3 linked regions of the Ignicoccus hospitalis KIN4/I genome follow. The protein of the gene in region 3 binds, or shares a complex with, the protein of the main gene of each other region. Links are inferred from orthologs where the notes say so. Each region holds a gene or a part of one and is shown on either strand. Other genes may lie near its edges.

What was found. The genes of interacting proteins can lie anywhere in the genome.
Region 1: IGNI_RS04965 (region 3) and IGNI_RS06080 share a complex: the UniProt entries of both Methanocaldococcus jannaschii proteins name them as parts of the 50S ribosomal subunit. The link is inferred for Ignicoccus hospitalis KIN4/I from one-to-one orthologs.
Region 2: IGNI_RS04965 (region 3) and rpl18a share a complex: the UniProt entries of both Methanocaldococcus jannaschii proteins name them as parts of the 50S ribosomal subunit. The link is inferred for Ignicoccus hospitalis KIN4/I from one-to-one orthologs.

What each region holds. Positions count from the first base shown.
Region 1 is NC_009776.1:1,052,192-1,055,854, reverse strand. The notes cover bases 334-3,278. They hold IGNI_RS06080 (50S ribosomal protein L10), read right to left. Parts: upstream 2,354-3,278; coding sequence 1,313-2,353; downstream 334-1,312. Other genes in these bases: IGNI_RS06070 (50S ribosomal protein L11), read right to left, coding at 3,040-3,278; IGNI_RS06075 (50S ribosomal protein L1), read right to left, coding at 2,360-3,007; IGNI_RS06085 (SAM-dependent methyltransferase), read left to right, coding at 746-1,324; IGNI_RS06090 (RsmD family RNA methyltransferase), read right to left, coding at 334-700. In the rest of the region: more of IGNI_RS06090, read right to left, coding at 1-333; more of IGNI_RS06070, read right to left, coding at 3,279-3,549; IGNI_RS06065 (transcription elongation factor Spt5), read right to left, coding at 3,557-3,663. UniProt on the Methanocaldococcus jannaschii protein: Forms part of the ribosomal stalk, playing a central role in the interaction of the ribosome with GTP-bound translation factors.
Region 2 is NC_009776.1:1,048,411-1,051,911, reverse strand. What follows is about bases 334-3,116. They hold rpl18a (50S ribosomal protein L18Ae), read right to left. Parts: upstream 1,991-3,116; coding sequence 1,676-1,990; downstream 334-1,675. Other genes in these bases: IGNI_RS06040 (NAD(P)-dependent glycerol-1-phosphate dehydrogenase), read left to right, coding at 2,081-3,116; pfdA (prefoldin subunit alpha), read right to left, coding at 1,218-1,685; ftsY (signal recognition particle-docking protein FtsY), read right to left, coding at 334-1,270. Outside these bases: IGNI_RS06065 (transcription elongation factor Spt5), read right to left, coding at 1-57; IGNI_RS06060 (protein translocase SEC61 complex subunit gamma), read right to left, coding at 57-251; more of ftsY, read right to left, coding at 248-333; more of IGNI_RS06040, read left to right, coding at 3,117-3,139; IGNI_RS06035 (hypothetical protein), read left to right, coding at 3,167-3,501.
Region 3 is NC_009776.1:857,777-862,080, reverse strand. Bases 770-3,672 are described here. They hold IGNI_RS04965 (50S ribosomal protein L23), read right to left. Parts: upstream 2,402-3,672; coding sequence 2,138-2,401; downstream 770-2,137. Other genes in these bases: IGNI_RS04955 (50S ribosomal protein L3), read right to left, coding at 3,228-3,672; rpl4p (50S ribosomal protein L4), read right to left, coding at 2,398-3,213; IGNI_RS04970 (hypothetical protein), read right to left, coding at 1,901-2,128; IGNI_RS04975 (hypothetical protein), read left to right, coding at 1,724-1,915; cysC (adenylyl-sulfate kinase), read left to right, coding at 1,179-1,718. Also shown: more of IGNI_RS04985, read left to right, coding at 1-769; more of IGNI_RS04955, read right to left, coding at 3,673-4,304. UniProt on the Methanocaldococcus jannaschii protein: Binds to 23S rRNA. One of the proteins that surrounds the polypeptide exit tunnel on the outside of the ribosome.

The DNA.
Region 1 (3,663 bases), 190 kb from region 3 along the record:
CGTAGTAGTCCTTGAAGAACGCCGCCTCGGGCTTGAGTGCCACCTCCCTCACAGCCGCAACCCTCACCAAAGCAGCTATCAAGACCCTTATTGCAACCTCCTTGGAAAAGGGAGTCCTCCTAACGGAGGCGCCGTACTTGCGCAAGGCCGACTGGGGCCTCGCCCCGGTCAAGGGGGCGGTGTCTGTCGCGGTGAAGGCCACCAAGCCCCTCCTCCGGGCCGCCCTGATCGCCCCGTCGGCGAAGGGCATGGGAGAGCCGAAGGGGTCCACGTCCACCAAGTCGTAGTAGCCTCCCCTGAGCTCCCGGGAGTGCAAGACCGCGTTCGCCTCTGCGAGCAAGACCTTTACTTTGTCCTCTAGCTTGTTTAACCTTATATTGTACTTTATCAGCTCCACCGCTTTGGGGTCGGCGTCCACCGCAAGCACCTTGTCGGCCCCGGCCTCTACGGCGTACCTCAAGCTCCTAACCCCCGAGCCGGCCAAGGGCTCCAAGACCTCCAGCCTCCCCAGCCTCTCCTTGAGGGCGGCCCCCATGGCGACCGCCACGTCCCTGTTGAACTTAGCCTTGGGGTTGTAGAACACCGGCGCGTGGGCGGGCTCGTAGACCCCGTCGGGCCTCAAGTAGTCGCTCATCCTGGGGACTGCGAGCTTGACCTTCCCCTCCTCTATTATCTCTATGGGGTAGTCCGGCCCCGACAATTTACTTTCCCCCGCGGGCCCCTCCGGGGGAGCGGCTTGATAATAGTGGAAAACTTGGAGGAGTTCAGCGAGTGGCTGCTCTACGAGTACGAGCACGCCTACGAGCTGGTAGGCGACGAACTTTTAATAACGAACGTAAAGGACGAGAGGCTGAAGGAGTCCTTGAAGGAACTCGGAATACCTTTCGAGGAGAGGAGCGTGGTCGAAATTATAGATCACATGCCGAGGCCTTGGGTCGTTCTGGACCCCAAGGGGGAGGGCGAGCTCACTCCCGATGAGGCCTCTGGGACCGTGGTGGTCGGCGGGATCTTGGGGGCCCACCCCCCTAAGGGGAGGACGTGGGAGCTCTTGACCAGCAAGCTGCTGCCCAAGGGGGTTCTGGTGAGGAACTTGGGCCCCGAGCAGTTCTCCATAGACGGCGCGGTGGCCGTGGCTTGGTTGATTAAGAGAGGTAAGAAGCTGAGCGAAATAGAGAAGGTAGTGGGCTTGGAAGTGGAGGTCGGGGAAGTTATGGGCATGAAGGTGGTAGAAGAGCTCCCCTACGCGTACCCGGTGATAGGAGGGGGGGTGTTCTTCTCGGAAAAAGTAAAGGAGTATTTGAAGAGGAGGAGGTTAGCCGAATAGCGCCCCGAGGCCCGCGGAGAGGTCCTCCTCCGAGACCTCCTTCTTCTCCTCTTCTTCCTCTTCCGCCTCCTCCTTCTTCTCCTCCTTCGCCTCCGGCGCCGGCGCGGCCGGGACCTCCACCTCTATTCCGAGCTCCTTCGCCTTGTCGCCCAGAGCGCCCACCAGCGCCAGCGCTTGCGCGTAGGCCTTGCTGAGCAAGTACGGCGCGGTCTCCTTGGTGAGCCAGCCCGCCTCCACGGCTACCTTCAGCGCGTCCTGGAACGCCTTCGCCACGCTCAGCTTCAGCACCTCCGGCACCGGGTAGGCTATGCTCACTCCCAAGGCCAGCGCGTTGGTGTACGCTTCTTGTATCTGCTCCTTGTACTTGTTCAGGTCGAGCACCAGCTCCTCTGCGGGCACCCACCTGTTCAAGCTCTTTATGTAAGCTCCCTTGATCTTCATCTTTAGCTCCATGGGCGTTATGCCCAGCTTCTGGAGGAGGCTCGCGAGCTCCGGCGAGATCACGTCCCCGGGCTTCGCTACCACAGTGTCCTTGGCGATGTGTATGGTACCCCCTTTGACCATAGTTTTGATCTTCAGCTTACCGAAGGTTGAGAGTATGGGGCCCGGGGTGAGGCCGGTGTCGCCGGCCGGGACCACTATCTCGCTCTGGGCCACGTCGCCGGGCTTGGCGGGGGCGGGCATGCTGAACTTAGATATCTTGAGGGCCAGCTTGAAGGGGTTGTCGTTAGTGAATATGAACATGTTGGAGCCTACCAGTTGCTCATCCATCTCCTTAGGCATCTCAATGCCGCTCTGTTCAAACGCCTTCCTCACCAAGTTGTTCTTTATTACCTTCATGTAGGGGAGCTCTTTCCTGAACTTCTTCCTAAACTTGTGTACCAAGTTCGCTGGAGTTTCCACTAGGTCCAGTACCAGCACTACGTCGTTCTCCTTCAGCTTCTCCTTTACCTCGTTTACCAGCTTTACCTTCCACTCGGGGAACTTCTCCCTGTGGTAAGTGGAGACCCTGCCGGTGATCGCGCTCAACGCCCTTCACCTCCTGCTCAGAACGAGCACCGGCGGTCCCATCGTGGTCTTCACTATAACTTTAGCTATCTGGTTTTGAGGGTTGGGGAGCTTCCTCTCCAGAGCCCCCAAGACGGCCGCCGCGTTCTCCGCCAGCTCCTTGGGGTCCATGTCCTCCGTGCCTATGCTGCACATCACTTGCGGCTGCTTCCTAATCCTCAAGTTTACAGACTTGGAGTACCTCTTGACGAAGGCCTCCAGAGGCGCGTTGGGGGGCAGGGGGACCGGGGCCTTCCCCCTGGGGCCCAGGGCGGGGCCCAAGACCTTACCCGCTATGCCCATCAAGTCCGTCTGAACGAGCACCCAGTCGCACCTCTTCGCGAGCTTCTTGGCCGCCTTCTTGTCCATCTGTTGGAGCTCGTCCCTGGTGACCACGGTCAGGCCCATCTTCTTCGCTTGTAGCGCCAAGTCGCCGTGGGCCACCACGCATATCTTGACCTCCTTCTTGGGGGCGTGCGGGAGCTCCACCACCTCCCTTATCCTCCCTTCGGGCCCCTTCAAGTCTATGTCCTTCAATACCACTATCATGTCCACGGACTCCTTGAAGTTGCGCTTCCTGCTCCTCTCTACGGCCTCCTTGACGCCCCTCTCCAAAAGGGCTTCGTCCACTAACAACTTCGGACCCTCCCTCACCACTGAGAGGGGTTTTAACTGACTGCCTCCCACTCGGGCTCGTACTTCTTGAGCTGCTCGTCGTACTTGCCCTCCTCGACCAGCCGCGTCACCTCTTTGGGGTCCATCTTGTCCACCGTGAGCCCTATAGCCCTAGCGGTCCCGAGTACGGTCTTTACGGCCCCCTTCAAGGTCTTAGCCGTCAGCTCTGGAGCCTTGAGCAACGCCGCCTCTATTACCTTCTCGAAGGGCAGGTCGCCGACCTTCTGGTGTATCGGGTCCCCGGAGGGGGCCTTGGCGCCCGCCAGCTTTAGGAGGAGCTCAGTTATGTTTGGAGGCTCCACCTCTATCTCGTACTCCTTGGTGTCCGGGTCAACTATCACCTTTACGGTTACGGTAAACCCCTTGTACCTCTTGGTGACCTCGTTTATCTTCTGAACTACCTCGTTGGGGTCCAGGCCTACGGACTCCAGCGCCGGCTTTATCGGGGGCGCGGGCTTGGCGTTGCCGCCCTCGACGCTGAAGGTTAACACTTTCTTGGGCATCCCCGCTTCACCTCCGCACCGGCCGCACGTAGTCCGCGGGGACTGTTATTTGCAACGGATAAGCCGCCTCCACTATGCTGAGGACCAGTTCGTTCTTCTCCGGTATCTTGGCTT
Region 2 (3,501 bases), 190 kb from region 3 along the record:
TGCAACGTCAATTTCCCTCCCGCTCACGGTCCTTACCGGGAAGAACGGCACCCCCATCACCCGTAGAGCATTAACACTATGACCAGCCTTATTATGTATGCCAAGGCTGCAATTATTAACGTGCTTAGGCCTACGACCTTCAAAACCGTCTTGAACTCGTCCTCGTCGGGCTTGCTCGCCAAGGCCAATATGGTCCTCCAGTCGTTCATCAAGTTCCTCAACTGCTCTAGGTAGCGGTTCAAGTCCTTCACTTCTCCTCACCCAACAGCCGCTCCACGAACCACTTGGGGTCGAACTTTATCAAGTCCTCATAGTTCTGGCCTACGCCCAAGTATAGGACGGGCTTCTTTATGGTAGCTGCGACGCTCAAGACCGCTCCCCCCTTGGCGTCTGCGTCCACCTTAGTCAATATTACAGCGTCGACGCCCACGGCCTCGTCAAAGAACTTCGCTTGTTCGACTGCGTCGTTGCCGGTTAAGGCGTCCAAGACTAAGACCTTGTAGTCCGGCTCTGCGACCCTAGCGACCTTCCGGAGCTCGTTCATCAAGTCCACGTCTACGTGCATCCTCCCGGCAGTGTCTATCAAAACTACGTTAAACCCCCTCGCCTTGGCGTACTCTATAGCGTCGTAGGCCACGGACGCCGGGTCGCTCCCGTAGGGCTTGGTTATTATTGGTACCCCCATCCTCTCCGCGTGTACCTTGAGCTGCTCCACCGCCCCGGCCCTAAAGGTGTCCGCGGCCGCCAGCACCGGGGTGACCCCGGCCCTCTTCATCGCGTAAGCGACCTTGGCTATGGTCGTGGTCTTCCCAACTCCGTTAACACCCATGAACATGATTTTAAGTATCCGGCCCTCCCTCTGGGCCCGCTTGGCCTCCTCGATCAAGTCGAACGCGGGTACGCTTATCAAGCCCAGAATTGCATCTTTTAACGCCTTCTCAATCACTTCCCTCTCGTCGACCCCCCTCTTTATTTTCAAGCCGGCTAAGTTCTTCTTGAAGTTTTCTATCAATTCCTCCGCGACTTCGTAGGCCACGTCCAGCTCGCTCAACGTCAGTACGTACTCCTCCAGGAGAGGCTCTAGCTTCTTTACGTCTATTTCTTTATAAACTATTGTGTCCTTTAACTTCGTTAAAAGGCCCTTCTTCTCCTCCTTCTTTTCCTTCGGCCTCTCCTCCGGGGTTACCGGCTTCTCCTCGGTTACTTCCTTGGTACTCTTAGCTACCTCGTTGACCAGTCCCTTGAGTGCCTTCTTTAGGCGCCCCAGCAACGTTCAGTTCCCGGTAGATCTCGGCGACCCTGGCTTCTATTGAAGTCAGCGCTTGGGTCACCTTAGCCAGCTCTGCTTCGAGGAGCTTCAGCTGCTCTTCGATCTTCTTCTTGTCCTCTTTGAGCCTCTGAACGGCTTCTTCGGGCTTCGTGGACAAGTAGACGTTGGCTCCCAACGGGTAAAGCACCTTGGTCTGGAGCTTAGACTTCACGAACACGGGCCCCATAGGGACCAAGGCTTCCTTCTCTTCCTTCAGCTCCTCCAGCTCCCCCGCCGCCAGCTCGGCGTCCTTCTTGAAGGCGTTGAGGCGCTCCACCTCGACCGCGAGGCTGGCTTGTAGGGCCCGGAGCTGTTCGTACTCCCTTTGGAGCTTCTGGAGCTCCTCCAGCTTCTCTTGGGGGACGTTCACTTCCACGCACCCCAGCCCAGCTTGTACTTCCTCCAGACCTTGTGGGCGTCGTAGGCCTCCCAGCTGTTCAAGTGGGCCAGCTGGAGGAAGTAGATGTCCTCTATCTCCTCCTCCTTCACCTCTTGTACGTTCTCAACCCTTATGTGGTACCTCTTCAGCTTGTGCCTGCTGCCGAGCTCGGAGAGCACCCTCTCCACTACCTCCTCGGGCTTGGTCCCCCTCCTCACCACCTCGAAGGCCTGCCACCTCGGGTTCTTGTCGTGCGATACCAGCATATAGCCCCTAATCTTGAAGAACTTGACGTCGCTCACGTTCGTTACCCCTCAGCGGCCCCCTTGGGGGCTTTTTAATGGCTCACACCTCATTAGCGTCCCTCCCTAAGGGGCCCCGGTAGGCATCGTTTGAGGGACCGCCACGAGATAGAGCTAATGAAGAGAGTGGTGGTGGGCCGAGGGACGAGGAGGGAGCTGCCGAAGGTCATCAAGGCCTTGGGCTTTGACGGCGGCGAGGTGCTCGTGGTCACCGGCCCTCACGTGTGGTCCGAGTGGGGCGACGAGCTCCAAGGGCTGTTGGAAAAGGAGGGGTTCAAGGTAGACTTCGTGACCGTCGTGGAGCCGTCCGTTGAGGAGGCGAACAAGGTGTTGGAAGGGTTGAACGGGGAACCCAACGTGGTGGTGGGCTTCGGCGGGGGGAAGGCGATAGACGTGGCCAAGTACGTTGCTATGAAGCTCGGGAGGGACGTCGTGAGCGTGCCCACCGCCACGAGCCACGACGGCATAGCTTCCCCGTTCTCCAGCCTCAAGGGCTTGAAGGGGCCGACCAGCGTCAAGACAAAGACTCCCATAGCCGTGGTCGCGGACATCGAAGTCATAGCTAGGGCCCCGGAGAGGCTCAACCGGGCCGGCATAGGGGACGTGCTGGCGAAGTTCTCCGCGGTGCGCGACTGGAGGCTCGCCCACGTGTTGAAGGGGGAGTACTACGGCAGTTATGCCGCCTCCCTCGCACTGATGAGCGCAAAGCACGTCCTCAAGTACTCTCCGCTGTTGAAGGCCTTGAGCGAGGACGGGTTGAGGATCTTGGTGGAGGCACTCATCTCCTCCGGAGTAGCCATGTGCATAGCCGGCTCTTCCAGGCCGGCAAGCGGGAGCGAGCACTTGTTCTCCCACGCCTTGGACGTCATAGCGAACAGGCCGGCGCTCCACGGCGAACAAGTGGGCGTCGGGACGATAATGATGCTCTACTTACACGGCTCCAAGCTCTGGAGGAAGGTGAGGAAGGTTCTGAGGGACTTGAACTTGCCTACTACGGCGGAGGAGCTAGGCGTGGAGGACGAGAAAATAATAGAGGCACTCACCATAGCTCACAAGATAAGGCCCGAGAGGTACACCATCTTGGGCAGCGACGGCTTGACCAGAGAAGCCGCGGAGAGACTGGCGCGCACCACAGGAGTGATAAAGTGACCCTCAAAGGCCCCCGCGGAGGAAGTCATGAGCTCTCCTCAGAAAGTCCAAATAAACAAGAAGCTCTTAGTGTTGGCCTCCGTCGCGGTCGCGGTGATAGCCGGCCTCGGCATAACCTTCCTCGTGCTGAGCAGCAAACCGCCCAAGGCGGAGGTCACCCAGCAAGAGCGCTTCGGCGCCCCCGCCGAGGAGGTGCCTAAGGTAAGCGTCGAGTACCCCCTCGAGTTCGTGGAGCTCGAGGGGGCGGCCACCGCCCAGCCCTTAACCTACCCGGACGAGGACGGCACGGCGTTCCTCTTCGTGAACACTATAAACGAGACTCAGGAGATATGGACCATAAAGGGTAACAAGGTAGTGGGCAA
Region 3 (4,304 bases):
TCCCGCTTGGATGGTCATGTTCACGGGGAAGACTCCGGGAGAGTTAGGGGTTTACGGCTTTCGGCACCGCAAGCCCGGGTCGTTCGACTACTATATAGTTAATTCAAGATACTTCAAGGCTAAGACCGTTTGGGACTACGCCGCCGAAAAGGGGCTTAGGAGCGCCCTCTTCGGGGTCCCCCCTACTTACCCGCCTAAGCCGATATACGGCTACGTGGTGACCGACTTCACCACCCCTTCGCAAGCTGAGAACTGGGCCTACCCGCCTTCTCTGAGGCTCGAGCTGGAAAGGCGGGTCGGCAAGCCGCTCTTCGACATAAAGTACAACAGCTTCGATAAGGAGGCGGTTAAGAAAGATTTGTTAAAGATGTTAGACAGCCACCTAAAGGTAGTAGAGTATATCGTTACTAAGAAAAAGTGGGACTTCTTCATATACGTTGAAATAGGCATAGACAGGGCCCACCACGCCTTCTTGCGGTACTTCGAGAAGTCCCACCCGAAGTACGAGGAAAACGAAGAGCTGAACGTGATACCGGAGGTCTACCGGCGGGTGGACGAGTGGGCCGCGAGGATGTTGGAGGGGTCGCTCAAGGACGCAGTGATAGTCTTTCTGAGCGACCACGGCATAAAGCCTATGAAAGGTACCTTTGTGATTAATGAGTGGCTGGAAAGGGAGGGCTTCTTGAAGTTCAAGAGAGAACCCAAGAGGGGCGAGCAACTCAGCGAGGAGTTGGTGGACTGGGGCAAGACGCTCGCTTGGGCTTGGGGAGGCTACTACTCTAGGGTGTTCGTCAACTTGAAGGGGAGGGAGAAGTACGGGGTGGTGGACCAGAGCGAGTACGAGGACGTCGTGAGGGAGCTGAAGGAGAAGCTCTCCCGCGTCGCCGGGCCCCGAGGGGAGCCTTGGAAGAACGAGGTTTACGAGCCCTCAGAGATATACCCGGAGGTTAGGGGGGACGCTCCGGACTTGATGGCATTCTTCGCAGACCTCGACTGGAAGCCCATAGGTACGGTGGGCTGGGGGGAGCTCTACATGGACAAGGATGACAGAGGCGCGGACGACGCGGTTCACGACTGGTACGGCATTACGGCGATCTACGACCCCGAAGGTAGGTATTCCGGGGAGAGGGGCGTTATTCAAGCTCACGAGGTCTACGGGCTGCTGAGGGAACTACTCGATGAAGTGTCTCGATAAGGGCTCGGTGTTCTGGTTAACGGGACTCCCGGGCAGCGGGAAGACTACCTTGGCCAAGAGGGTAGCGAAGAAACTGTCCGAAATGGGTTACAGGGTCGAGGTCCTGGACGGCGACTGGGTCCGCAAGACCATCAACCCCGACGCAGGCTTCACGAAGGAGGAGAGGGCCCTCCATTTGAAGAGGGTAGCTTGGATAGCCCGGCTGCTCGCGAGGAACGGCGTCGTGGTTTTCTGTTCCTTCGTTTCGCCTTATAGAGACGTGAGGGAGGAGGTTAAGAGGATAGTCAGCGAGGAGGTCCCCTTCTACGAGATCTACGTAAAGGCCTCGTTGGAAGAGTGCATTAGGAGGGACCCGAAGGGGTTGTACAAGAAGGCGCTAAAGGGTGAAATAAAGAACTTTACTGGAGTGAGCGACCCCTACGAGCCCCCGGAGAGCCCGGACCTAGTTTTGGACACTGAGAAGGAAGACGTGGAGGAGAGCGAAAAGAAGTTATTGAACTTCGTATTGGAGAAGCTCGGGTGAGAGGTGTGGGGAAGGTCTGCGTGGAACTCAACGAAGAGGAGCTCGCCAGGCTAGTCAAAGCGGCTGAGGAGGCGGGCTTTAAGGACGTTAAGGAGTTCGTGAAATTCCTAGTCGAAGAAGCCACCAGCGCGGTGGAAATTAAGGAGGAGGACGTGCGCGAGGTCGTGGAGAGGCTGAGGAGCTTAGGATACCTGTAGCTCGTCCAACTTCTTCTTTATCTTTTCTCCCACCCTAACTGCTTCATTAAACCCCTTTTCCAACTCCCAAACTTTCTTAGCTATATAAAGAGAATAGGCACCTAACATCATCACTAGGGCCCTCAAGAGGGTCAGGAAGAAGGGGTCTGGGAGGAAGGAGACTACGAGTAAGATGGCTCCAAGAAAGGCGAGCGCTACGGCCTCGCGTTTCATAAAACCACCTTATATGAGGCCTATCCTGGACGCTATGTCAGTGGCCTTGTACTCCGGGCTAAGCTTCACGTACGCCTTCTTCTCATTCTTGGGCGTTATCAACGTGTTGACCTTCTCTACCTTAACGTTGTACAACTTCTCGACTGCATACTTTATCTCTGGCTTGGTCGCGTCCCTCCTTACTATGAACGTCAAAGTGTTGTACTTTTCCATCAACATTAGCGCCTTTTCCGTGTGGAGCGGCCTTATTATGATGTCCTCCGGAGCCCTCATAGTGTCAACCTCTTGCCTATCTCCTCGAGGGCCTTTTTGCTTATGATTGTTAACCTACCCGGGACCCCTCCGGGCGCTAGGTGCTTTACGCTCAACAAGTTCACGGCGACCACGTCAGTTCCCGGGAAGGCGCTCGCAGCCCTCCTAACCGGCGCCTCTTCCGTGCTCACTATTATCAAGGGGCCCACCCTCTTCTTGTACCTCCTCCCCCTCATCTTCCCCTTGGTGCTCCTCTGCCTCCATTCAGAGGCTCTCTCAACGTCGTCTATGACGCCCAACTTGACGAATGCCTCCCTCAAGTCCTTCGCCTTCTCTATGTTTTCGATGTCGTCCACTACTATTAGTGGAACTTCTTTAACGGAGCTTATCGCGTGTCCCCTGGCCTCCACTAGCTCCCTCCTCGAGGTCGCCGCGAGGGCGCTCGCTATCGCGATCAACCTCTCCTTCTTGTTTATCTCCTCGTGAAGCTTCTTGTCGGGCCTAGGCGGGAAGGCCAAGTGTCCGCCACGCGCGGAGTTAACGAACGCCGCCCTGCTGGTGCCCTTAATCCTCGGCACCCTCGCGAGGCCGTGTCCGGGCCCCAAGCTCTCGGCGGTGGTGCGCTTGCCCGCCATGGGGTCCCTCCCCTTCGGCTGGAGCCTCGCGGTGAAGGCACTTAGGAAGGCCCTCCTTATTAGGTCCTTCCTGACTGGCAGGGAGAAGACCGGCGGGAGCTCTATTTCCTCAACCGGGTTGCCGTTCAAGTCCCACACGTGCCTCTTCAAGTCGTTATACCCGAACACCCTGGCGTGGAGCCACAAGCTGGAGTACATCACCAACCACCCCTTTAGTTACCTTGCTTGGAGCTTAAGCTGATGTAAGTGATCTTGGGGGGTCCGGGAGGTACCCAAGCCGGGGGCCTGACCGGGAGGCGCATTATTATAGGCCTCTTGGGAGGGCCGAAGACGCTTCCCTTCAGCACCACGTACTTGCTCTTAACCAAGCCGTAGTGGAGCCAACCGCCTTCCACGTTTATCTTGCTGGGGTCGTCACTTATCATCAGAACCCTCTTGTTGTAGTCGGTCCTCCTGTGGTAGCCCATCTGGCCGGGCTGGGGCACGTAGCTGGACGTGCCCTTGCCCCAGCTCCTCGCGCCAACCCTCCTAGAGCCCTTGCGGTGCTTGTGCCACTTGGGGAGCTCCTTGACGCCGAACCTCTTTATGACGCCTTGGAAGCCCTTACCCTTGGTGACTCCTATCACGTCTACGAACTTTCCAGCTTCTATGACTTCCTCCACGTCCACTAGCTGGCCCAACTTGCCCTTGGCGTACTCCAAGGCTTCAACGGGCGAGCCCCCTACCTTCACCTCGAGTATGTCTGGAGCCTTCTTGCTCACCCCTCCGGCGAGGAAGGGTATGCTGCTCATGATAAGCCCTACTCCTACCACCTTCTCGGGGTCCACGTCGAGTTCCTTTTCGGGAACCTTGAACTCGAAGCCCTTGCCCGGGCCCAGCTCTTCTACCATGTGCGGCAAGCGCTTGCTCATGCCCAACAAGTATTTCCTCAAGACCTCCTCGCCCAGCTTCTCCTTTATGGTGTCGCTGGGGTTCCTCCAAACTTCCGTGAGCGCGTACCTACCTCTGTTAGGGTCGTAACCGTAAACCCTCGCGCCCAGAACCACCATGGGCGGGGTTTCTATTACGGTCACGGGTACGAAGATCTCTTGACCCGCGGTGTCCACGTGCTCCCTGTCGTCTATCATGATGACGTGGGTCATGCCGACCTTGTAACCTAGGAACGCTAGGGGCTTGACCTCGTCTATGGAGGGCCAGCTCCTCACCCTTGGGACTATGCTCGCTGCCCTCTTCCTAGGCCGTAGCCCCGCAGAGCCTCTACGCGGCGCTTCCTTCTTTCGTGCTCCCAT